2 regions of the Nitrosomonas sp. Is79A3 genome follow, and region 1 is predicted to be linked to the other one. Evidence: riboswitches for the same ligand, from Rfam matches in the RefSeq annotation. Region 1 holds a riboswitch; the other holds the start of a gene.
What was found. Region 1 has a riboswitch for cyclic di-GMP ahead of NIT79A3_RS08140 (FxDxF family PEP-CTERM protein). Riboswitches for the same ligand answer to the same signal wherever they lie in the genome.
Positions count from the first base shown of each region.

Region 2: it holds a riboswitch for cyclic di-GMP, as region 1 does, so the genes downstream of both, NIT79A3_RS08935 (hypothetical protein) here and NIT79A3_RS08140 (FxDxF family PEP-CTERM protein) in region 1, are expected to answer to the same signal.

Region 1 is NC_015731.1:1,760,073-1,765,211, forward strand. Features, by position in the region: gene NIT79A3_RS08125 (alginate export family protein) at 1-184, shown strand, start outside; gene NIT79A3_RS08130 (hypothetical protein) at 199-1,332, shown strand; gene NIT79A3_RS08135 (amidohydrolase family protein) at 1,366-2,640, shown strand; cyclic di-GMP riboswitch class I at 3,021-3,099, shown strand; gene NIT79A3_RS08140 (FxDxF family PEP-CTERM protein) at 3,273-4,103, shown strand; gene NIT79A3_RS08145 (cytochrome c peroxidase) at 4,320-5,139, shown strand, end outside.
Region 2 is NC_015731.1:1,940,114-1,945,252, reverse strand. Features, by position in the region: partial or broken gene NIT79A3_RS08940 (IS630 family transposase) at 1-738, opposite strand, end outside; gene NIT79A3_RS08935 (hypothetical protein) at 1,328-2,563, opposite strand; cyclic di-GMP riboswitch class I at 2,671-2,757, opposite strand; gene NIT79A3_RS08930 (hypothetical protein) at 3,089-3,328, shown strand; gene NIT79A3_RS08925 (hypothetical protein) at 4,272-4,472, opposite strand.

The sequences.
Region 1 (5,139 bases):
TGCTTCCGGCGGTCATAGCGATATCGGTCAGCTGGTTGACATCAGTTTTATGCATACCTATAGCAAACAGTTTTCATGGCGGCTTTATTTCGGCCATGCTTTTGGCGGCGATGTCATGAAAAGTATCTATTCAGGTAAAAGTGATGCGAATAACTTCCTGGTTGATTTCAATTTTGCATTTTGAGCGAGAGATATCTTATGACCCTATCCTGTAGCACAGACGATCAATTGTTGAATCCGAAAGAAATGATCACTGCCATTGAATTGCTGTTTCACCGTATGGATAACATCAATGACAAGTGCTTGAACGATTTTCCTCTTTATTCACCGGGAGATACCAATGCGTGGCGTGTTTCCTCAGGCGGTTCGTGGATTGGAGGGTTTTGGGGGGCCTGCTGGTGGTTGCGCTCCAAAATAACAGAATCAGCGCTTGATCAACGCAAAGCATCGGCTATTTGCAAAAATTTGGTTTCAAAAATTAGCATCGACTCCGGTAACCGGAGTCTGGTTTTTTGGTATGGCGCATCTCTAGGGGAGCTCTGGTTTCGTGACGCCGATGCACGCGCGCTGACAAAAGTATCTGTCGCTGCGCTGGTATCGGGTTTTGATCCTTTGATGAATGGTATTCCGCTGGGAACCGCATTGGGCGGTAGCAAAGAAGGCAACCGGCAGATTTCGATCGATAATTTTTCCAGCCTCATCCAGCTTTTATGCAGCAATAAACAGAAATCCTGTGAAGACATCGCAAAGCGCCATACCGATACACTACTGGCAGCATTCCACCAGAGTAATGGTGCATTTCACGCGCACGCGCAGTTTAACGGATACAACTTAATTCCAACAGGTCAGCCGGGTTCATGGTCACGCGGTCAGGCTTGGGCTATGCTGGGATTGAGCCGGGCAGCGGCACAATGGGGAGAGCCTTATTTAACTTATGCTACGACTGCCTGTGAATATTGGCGGCATTCCCGTCCGGATCTCTTGCCGCCAAACCGGCTTGATCATCCATCGCAACTCTGTGATCCTTCTGCAACTGTCATTGCATCGCTCGCTATGCTTTCACTGGCTCGCCTCACGCCCGATGGAGAGCAGTGGCGCATTTATGCGCATCGACAGATTACCGCAATTATTCGCAGCGGATACTTCACCGGTTTTCAGGAAGATGCTAAGCACCCAAAAGACCGGAGCAATGCAGCCCCCGGAATATTCTGGGGTTGTTGTTACAAAACCGGGCAGGATAAAGAAGAACTGGTCGAGTCGGTTTGGGGTGATTTTTTTCTTATGGCCGCACTTTGCGTGCTCACAGGTTTTATTGAGCCCGGTCAGTGCTAAATTCTAATTTTTTTCATAATCTAAGGAAATCAAATGCTACAACAGATAATCAACCCTGTATTTGCCGGATTCTCTGTCCAAGCCAAGTACTTTATTCTTATTGTATTCCTCTTTTCTCCCTTTCCATGCGTTGCTGAAGAAGTATCCATGCCGATACTGCTTCATGCCACTCGGGTTTTCGACGGTTATGAAATCAGAACCAATGTATCGATTTTGGTAAGGAATGGGCAAGTAGCGCAGATTGCGCCACGCGAATCATTTAACGCCAATAACAATGACAATGTGAAGATCATAGATCTGGGTGACGCGACCGTCCTGCCGGGATTTATCGAATTGCACGCGCATTTGTCCTACCAGAATGTTCCAGAGAATACTGTGCTAAAACATGGAATCACAACCATCCGGGATTTGGGTGGACCGGTACACAAGCCATATGGCGGCACTGGCAGCTTGCGCGTGCTTACTTCCGGTCCGATCATTACCGTACCTCAGGGCTATCCAATTGTAAAACTTGGTGCCACGGGTATTGCAATAGCTGTTTCCACGCCAGAAGAAGCGCGGCAAACTGTTCGCAACCTGATTGAAGCAGGCGCTGTCGTGATCAAGATCGCTCTGGAGCCTGGCGGAGAGGCGGGCGCGCCTTGGTCTTCTCACCACGGTCATACGCATCATGATCAGCCGGATAAAGCACATGGACATGCGCGTCACCAGCCTGCACATAAAGCTTCACATGCAAAACCAAAATGGCCATTGTTATCAGAGGAAACTGTGAAAGCAATTGTCGATGAAGCGCACAAAAATAATCGCAAGGTGTCGGCTCATGTCGCGGAAGTAACGGGTGTGGAAATCGCAATCGATGCCGGGATTGACGAATGGGCACATATACCTTGTGACCCTATCCCTGAACCGTTGTTAAGACAAGCAGTAGCACAGAATGTAAAAATCGTCAGCACTATCGACACCTTGTCAAAATGTACGGGCGTGGTGTCCAATGCTGTTACATGGACAGCATTGGGCGGTGAATTTTTATATGGTGCAGAAATTGCACATCCGGATATTCCCTGGGGTATCGATGTACAAGAGCTGATGTATTTAATGCAGATGGCACGAATGGAGTTAGTGGATGTCTTGCGTGCTGCAACATCAAAGGCAGGCCAGCACTTGGGCATGCCGCTGCTAGGTACCTTACAGTCTGGATCCCCTGCCGATATTATTGCAATCAAAGGCAATCCAATGCACAGTCTGAAGCATCTTGAATATCCTGATCTTGTGATTTCTGGCGGTGAAATAATTGTCAATCATTTTTAATTCTTCTGCGTTTCGCCACAATAGATTGGCCACCCGAATCTTCCTCCGTGATGGGAAAAACGATTATTTTATTGCTTCAGAACGCTATTTCAATACAAAGCACTTTCGGATTGGATATGAAATAGCGCGTCGTTGTGTTTTGAACCCTTTATAAGCGATTTCACAAAATATTTCGTGAGATTGTTTCTCCTATTTTTTCAGCTTATTCCACTTCTGGCTATGCCGTCAGATGGCCATTAAACCTATATTACCTATTAGGAATTCTTTGATTTTCTTGTTAAGAATCATACTTTGAAATCAGCCTATCAATGCTGTGACAAAATGCCGCGCGACAATTTGTCGCATTGTTTATATTGCATATTTCAGGATAATTCCCTTCACAAAGTTAATGCCACCCTTACTGCAAAGTAAGTCCGGAAAGCCAACGGATCTCTTCATTGAGATGGCCGGGTTGCCTCTCACGAATGATGGGGAGTAACTGGAGCCGGAACCGGAATGTTACAAAATCACCCAATCGACTCCAGATCATCATTCATTAATGAGACGCCAGAAGCTCTCTTGTTAATTCTGCAAGCAGCCTATGGCGCTGTCTAATCTTTTAAGTAGCGTCTCAAATATTTGGAGAAAAGAAAATGCGAAAAAATTCATATGGTAAGAAAACAAACACGCTGGTTTCCGCAGCAATTATTTCTGTTGCCACACTGGTTAGCACCAATGTATACGCAGCTAATGCAGTGGGATTTCAAGCCTGGACTGCTGGAAACGATCTTTTTGTGGGTGGCAGCATTTCCGCCGCTAATTCTGGCCTGAAGAGCTCCTATGCAGATAATCCCAGTCTAAGCTATTCCGCTTGGGCTCACACGGCTGACTATTTCACTTTTAATAACCATGACTTAGCCGATGTCACTGTAACCGTTTCTGGAGATTCAGGTTTTGTTCCAGGTCTCACGGTTTGGGCAACCGGTGGAACGGAATTTGACGGTGGAACTACGGATTTCGGTGGAGAAATAAGTTTGGCAGGATTTGGTACGCCACATTCAAATAATGCAGTAGGGGTAATGGGGGATTCAGGTACGCTATGGATGGCGAATGGTCAAGGCGGCAATGTGCTGGAAACCCTGGGTTACGCAGTTTCCGGCCCCTCCCACGCTGCTGGAACGACTGGCTGGGGTGAGAGTATTGTCCACGGCGCGAATGACGTGAGCCTGACAAATACTTTTGAGAATGGTGTGAGTGGTAGCACGAGCGCACATTCTGTAACACTCGAATTCAATGATTTGGCACCGGGTTGGTATGCTGTATATATTGGTGGTACTGATCATACTTCTGCCGGTGGGGTGTATGGCCTGACTGTTAGCGCAGTACCTGAACCAGAAACCTACGCGATGCTGTTGGTCGGCTTGGGCCTCGTTGGCTGGCGCATGAATAAACAGCACAATGCGTTGAATAGGACTGCCGCTTAATTAATAGTAAAGCGATAGCAAAAACGGGGCGTTTTACAGAATCGCTCCGTTTTCTACCGGGAAGAATTAATTTAACCGGTTTGCTATAAGGATTCAAGCAGCATTGCTACGAATCATGCTTAACAGAACTATCAGCACGTACTCAAAAAAACGTATAAACATTCTGATGTTCCTTGACGTTCACGCCGAGTAACGAGGAATGTGAGGAGTATTATCATGTTAATCAATATAAAAAAAATCATCAGTACCTTAACCAAAGTGTGCTGTCTCACTTTTTTTACCGGTTCGATCTTGCAGGCTGACGGTTTCGGACCTATTCCCATGACACTGAAAGGTGCGCCGGTTCCCGAAGTGCCCGGCTTGCTGGATGGCCCTGACCCCATCATTATTAACAAGGAAAAAGCGATTGCACTCGGCAAGGCCTTGTTTTGGGATATCAATGTCGGGAGCGATGGGGTGGCCTGTGCCACTTGCCATTTTAATGCCGGCGCAGATCGGCGCACTAAGAATCAGATTGCGCCAATCGGTCGAGGCAGCGACTTGCCTAAGGAGTTCTCGCTTGGTCGCGCTGGAACCCCGCGCGGACCCAATGCCGCTCTGAAAAAAAATGACTTCCCATTTTATCAAATCGATGATCCGATGAATCCCACCAGTGTTCCAATTTATAACAGCGATGATGTCGTTTCATCCGCGGGCACTTTTGGCGGTGCTTATCGGGATGTCGAATGGTTTGCGGAAAAGAACGACACGTGTGATCGTAGCGCTGACCCGGTTTTTCATGTCGGGGCAAAAGGCTTGCGTAAAGTTGCAGTGCGCAATACACCGACTGTCATTAATGCCGTTTTTAATTTTCGTAATTTCTGGGACGGTCGTGCCAACAATATTTTTAACGGTAGCAGTCCTTGGGGAGACCGCGATCCCGATGCTGGCGTCTGGGTAAGAAACAGCAATGGTACCGTCACCAAACAACGCTTACGGCTCATCAATTCCGCGCTTGCTTCCCAGGCGATTGCTCCGCCTATGGATGACACTGAAA
Region 2 (5,139 bases), 180 kb from region 1:
TGTTTCCCGTTCGATTTTCTTGAGGAACGCCAGCCATTCCTGATGCCGGTGTTGTTTGGAGATTGTTGTGATCAGTTTCCCCTCCAGATAGTTTAGCGCAGCAAATAAAGTCAAGGTTCCATGACGAATATAATCGTGCGTTGTGGTCTTGATATGCCCGATGCCCAGCGGCAAGCCCGGCTGAGTACGCTCCAGCGCCTGACATTTTGATTTCTCGTCGCAACACAGCACCAGCGCTTTTTCCGGTGGATTGAGATACAAGCCGATGACATCCCAGAATTTTTCCTCGAAATGAATATCGTTCGACAGCTTGAAGGTTCGGGTCAGGTGCGGCTTGGTGTCGTTTGCAGCCCACAAGCGTTGTACGCTGGCCGTCGAAATACCCGCCGCTTGCGCCATGGTACGGCAACTTCAGCGCACCAGATTAGCGGGCGGGCGCGTTACTGTCACCAACACTTTCTTGACCGCCGTATCGGGTAACGAAGGTTTGCGGCCACGTTCAGGCGCATCCGTGAGACCAGCCAACCGTTCCTTGGCAAAACGCTGACACCAATAATTCACGGTCACACGTGTCACTCCGGCTTTCGCACCGATTGCTTCCTGCGTATGCCCTTCAGCCCTCAGCAAAATGATTTGTGCGCGCTGCCGATCTCGTACTGACACGGTGCTGGCGCGTAACCGCCTATCCAGCTCTCGTTTCTCTTCCTTATGTGCATAATGAAACTCTGAATAACTCATTTTTGTCATTCCGAGCACAGATAGAAATCTCTTCAAATCAACACTATAGATTTCTCGCTGTGCTCGAAATGACAAAATTACTGTTCGTCCTGAGCCTGTCGAAGGACTTAATCAGAGCTTCCATAATTATTCCACCAAAGTACTCGGTGTCGCATGTGGTAGGATTTATCAAAGGTAAAAGCGCGATAGCATAGTGCGCCAATTGGGCAGAGGAAGGATTTTTACGAAAGAAAGTTTCTGGACTCGTGGGTATTCTGTATCTGCGGTTGGGCCGAACGAAGAGATGATTAGAGCGTATATCGGAGATCGGAAAAAAGAAGATTAATGTTATGATCAGTTGAAACTGGGAAGGTAGGTGCCGCTTTAGTGGTTCACAAACAGCCCATTGGAAGGATTCCTGCGATAAGCCCCCGGCTCTGCCGGGGGTAATTTACCTTAACAGTTTCATTGAATTTTGTGAACAAATTTCTGTTTGAGAACCTTAAATTTCACGCGGCGTGATCAAAAAATAGCTGAGATTTGATCGAGGTGAAGGCTGTACCTTGTGAGGTGCGGTCCTTCACCCAGTGGGTCTCTGTTCAAGAAATTTCTAGTTAACGCAGGAGGAATATGCGCTAGGACAAGTTGGATCCAGCCCACCTGCAGGATCGCTGGTTTGATCTTTCCAATTTAACATCTCTAGTACTTTTGGAAAATATGCTGGATCCCGCGTCCAGAATATATAATTGGCTTTCAGCGTGTCCCGTGCAAAAGTGAGAAGCTCCAAGACAGTTGGCTCATGGCCTGTTCCATCATATCGAGTATTCTTGTAATTTGTCTGCATCACCGAAGGTGTCAGGGGTACTTTCCCAGAAAGTACAGGATAATAATTATAGACACCTTTTGGAGATCCTGGATAGAGTAATCCTGGTTCTTCAATGAAGGTGTCTGGTCCACCTAACCCTGCTCCCATCGCGCTCAGGTTTCCTATGAATGATTCTAGAATCGGACGCGGGTAGTTTGTAAACTGGAACGTCATAGTATTTGGGAAAAAATCACGCATTCTTTGGTTTGCTATGAGCATGTTATTGTAAAAGTTATTTGTCTGAGCACTAGTTATCGGTTTTGTAGGAGTCCCCATAGCTGTTTCAGTTAGGCCAATACCCTCAAAGTAAGGGTGGGAGTTGTAGCGATTCCCAAGCGCTTCAAATAGTTTAACCATGCGCGAAAGTAGATTAGGATTCCACAGTTTGATATTGTAACCATTTATGGTGCTACCGCCATTATTACTAAAAGAAAATACGCCTCCCTCATACTCAACCGCTTTGAGATAGTCTGAGACGGGATATATCTTAGGATCGAATGATTTCATCTGCAGCAGAATGACTAGGCGTTTATTTCGTGCAGCAAGTTCGGCAAGACGCTTGTCAATGGAAGTGAAGTCATACACACCATAGGATGTTTCCAGTTCTGCCCATGAATAACGAATTTGTACTCCGCGCAGAGCGGGCGTGTTTTCTAGTTCGCTGTATATTTGCGCCATATATGTAGAATTATTTTTATCGCTTAAAATTGTATAGTAATGGCCTGGATGCCATTTGACTGAGTTGGACGTTGCGCCGACGGCATGCGCTGTTCCGAAGAGAACCCAAACCATGCTGATGATGAATAATAATATAAGTAGTCGGGCATATGCCTGTCCAGCTTTAGTATTGATTCCTGTGAAATTATAAAAGATGCAGCGCTTTATAATATCGCTTATATTAGCTTGGTTTGTCTGAAAAGATTTTCTGGCGGTCGGTGTCAGTGAGCCGGTAGTTTGTAATACTTGATTGTTAATGTTCATGTTAGATTCCTCCTTAAGATAAAAGGACGGAACTGCATGGATACGCAACAAAGCCGTTTTGTTCGATGCATGTTAATTCATGTATGCGACTGAGACGAGTTGTGTTTCATGGCAGTCCTGCCATCGTGGGGTATTTGCCCTTTAGATCAGTGACTTTGCGTCCCCTGCTTTCGCAGAGTTTGCCTTTTTCAAATTGCAATACTTATAAAGCACGAGTTGTGCCAACTCTGAATTGTTGCGATAAGTTGGTTCGACAATTGATCTTGAAAAGAGTAATTGATGGTTATGTCACAATTGATTGTAGAAAATGACTTGCAAAATAACACGATTGATTTTTAATCAATTGGTTATATGTTTTCATGGTTATCAAAAAATCATCTGTCATCAGTGAATTAGAAAATTCAACAGTTAACTGTTACATAGCCTAATTGATCAAGGTTAAGAAGAGAGTTTTTTGCAAGCTTTCGTTTTGTGAGAAATGTAGGTTTGCCACAAGTGCGATGTACAGGATAGGGCGCAATTATTGTGAAGCGGGATATTTATTTTTCAACCTATGGCAACACATTACACGGCAAATTTTTTGTGAAACCCGGTTACATCACCAACGGAAGTCGAAAATCTATTTTGAATTTTGCTCTGGCTATGCAATATTTAATCAGAATGCAAGGTTTGTGGGATGCCAAAGAAACTTTTGATTTGCCAATAAGATTCGCACTCATGCATCTTCCTGAAGACATCAAATGTAAAATTCAAGGAAGAATATGACGCCGTATTTCGTCATTTATTGACAAGATTGGAATTTTTACCTGTTGCCTGTTAGCAACAAATAGAAATATCCGGTTTTGTAACAAATAGATTGTCCGCTTTAAATTAAAGAAGCTCTGATTAACTCACCTTTGTCATTCCGAACGTAGTGAGGAATCTTTGGCAATCAACAGTATAGATTTCTCGCCATGCTCGAAATAACAGTTTTTCAGAGGTTCCTTAAAACGCAGTGAACCCGTACTGGGGGTCATTACGAAGCTGAGGCGGCGTATTTACACAGCAACTTTTCATTTTGTTTTATTACCTATCCTGTTTTGTCATACTTAACAATTTTTCGTAGCCCATGCAAGATCGTTAATCTACCATCCAGATAACGTAATACAGTCACTTTGGCTTTCACATAGTGACATCTATGCTGGTCAGCTGGGATCTGCAGCTTGAAGTGGTCTCCTGTAACTGAACAATCTGAGAGTAGAATTAAGCTCTGCTATTGTTAGTTAGTCTACCCTGAAATATCTATAAGTACATGATATTATTTGTAAATACACTTATTCTTAATGATGATAACGATCGGAAATGTTAAAATATTCATGTGTTTTCTGGTCGAAATGGTGATTAAAAATGTTCAGACGTAGCGGTACGATTCATCAACTATTGATCCGGCCATTAAATAGTTTTGAGCGGCATATTTTACGTACGGATCTTGGAAGTACACAGAACTCGCATATGTCTTCAGGTTATTGGGATAAATGAATGTGGTAAAGCTATTTTTACCTATCCAGAAATGAAGGAGAGTAGAGAGTCATAAAATTCAACATGTGATTTCTCGCGGTCTTGTCACGGGGTTTTTTATTATGAAGGAAGCTCTGATTAAGTCCTTCGACAGGCTCAGGACGAACGGTAATATATTGATTACGTTCGTGGTGAGACTCTATGGTTCGCGTCAAGCATTTTTTGTAATCCTTTCCGGGTCGAAAGTTGAATGGTAATGATGAATAGACCAGGCTGCGCGGGCGATTTTGCGGGCGATGATTACCAGTGCTGCGGTAGTACTCCAGCCATGGGCGCGGTAATGCTCATAGATAGGCTTCCAAGCTTTGGATTTGGCGGCGGCCATTGCAGCGTTAAACAGCAGGCGACGCAACTCGGCGGTCAATGCACAGCCGCTAGATTCTTCATCGACGTTCGGGGTGTGGGTGGGAGAGTTCTCACTGAGTCTGTCCGCTGCACGGCAGAGGCTTGTCGATGTCCCTCCACCCCGGCTCCTTCCAGTCTCTCAAGAAGGAGCCAGAAACACCATACAAGCTTGTCGAACCATGAATGTAATCAACTTAATCAGAGTTTCCTTATAGAGTCGGCCATTAAATAGTTCGATTTGTCATAGCGGCGAAAGCCGGAATACGGAGATTCTAATCAATCTTTTTAATGGCCGGATCAATAGTACCTAGTGCTGAGTAGAGTGTCTGAGAATTGAATTAAATCAGAAATTTATATTATTTTTTCACATATGTGATCTTTTTGTGAAATGTATGTAAAATTTATGTGAAATTTGATTATTGTAGTTATTGAGAAAGCCTTCCAAGAGATAATCAAATAACTTTGGCGAAGTTAAAGTCTGTTTTGTATTATTCGGAATTATTCCTTTAATCAGTGTTATCTTATTTGGTGTTGTGCCAGTATTTCCAACAATGCAGTCTGTTATAAACTGGATAGGAACGGGCATAAATCTTGGATTTGTTCTTTTTCTGAGTTATCTTGTTGTCGCAATAATAATTAGTCGACCCTGAAAAAGTATCAAACGACAGTTGTTC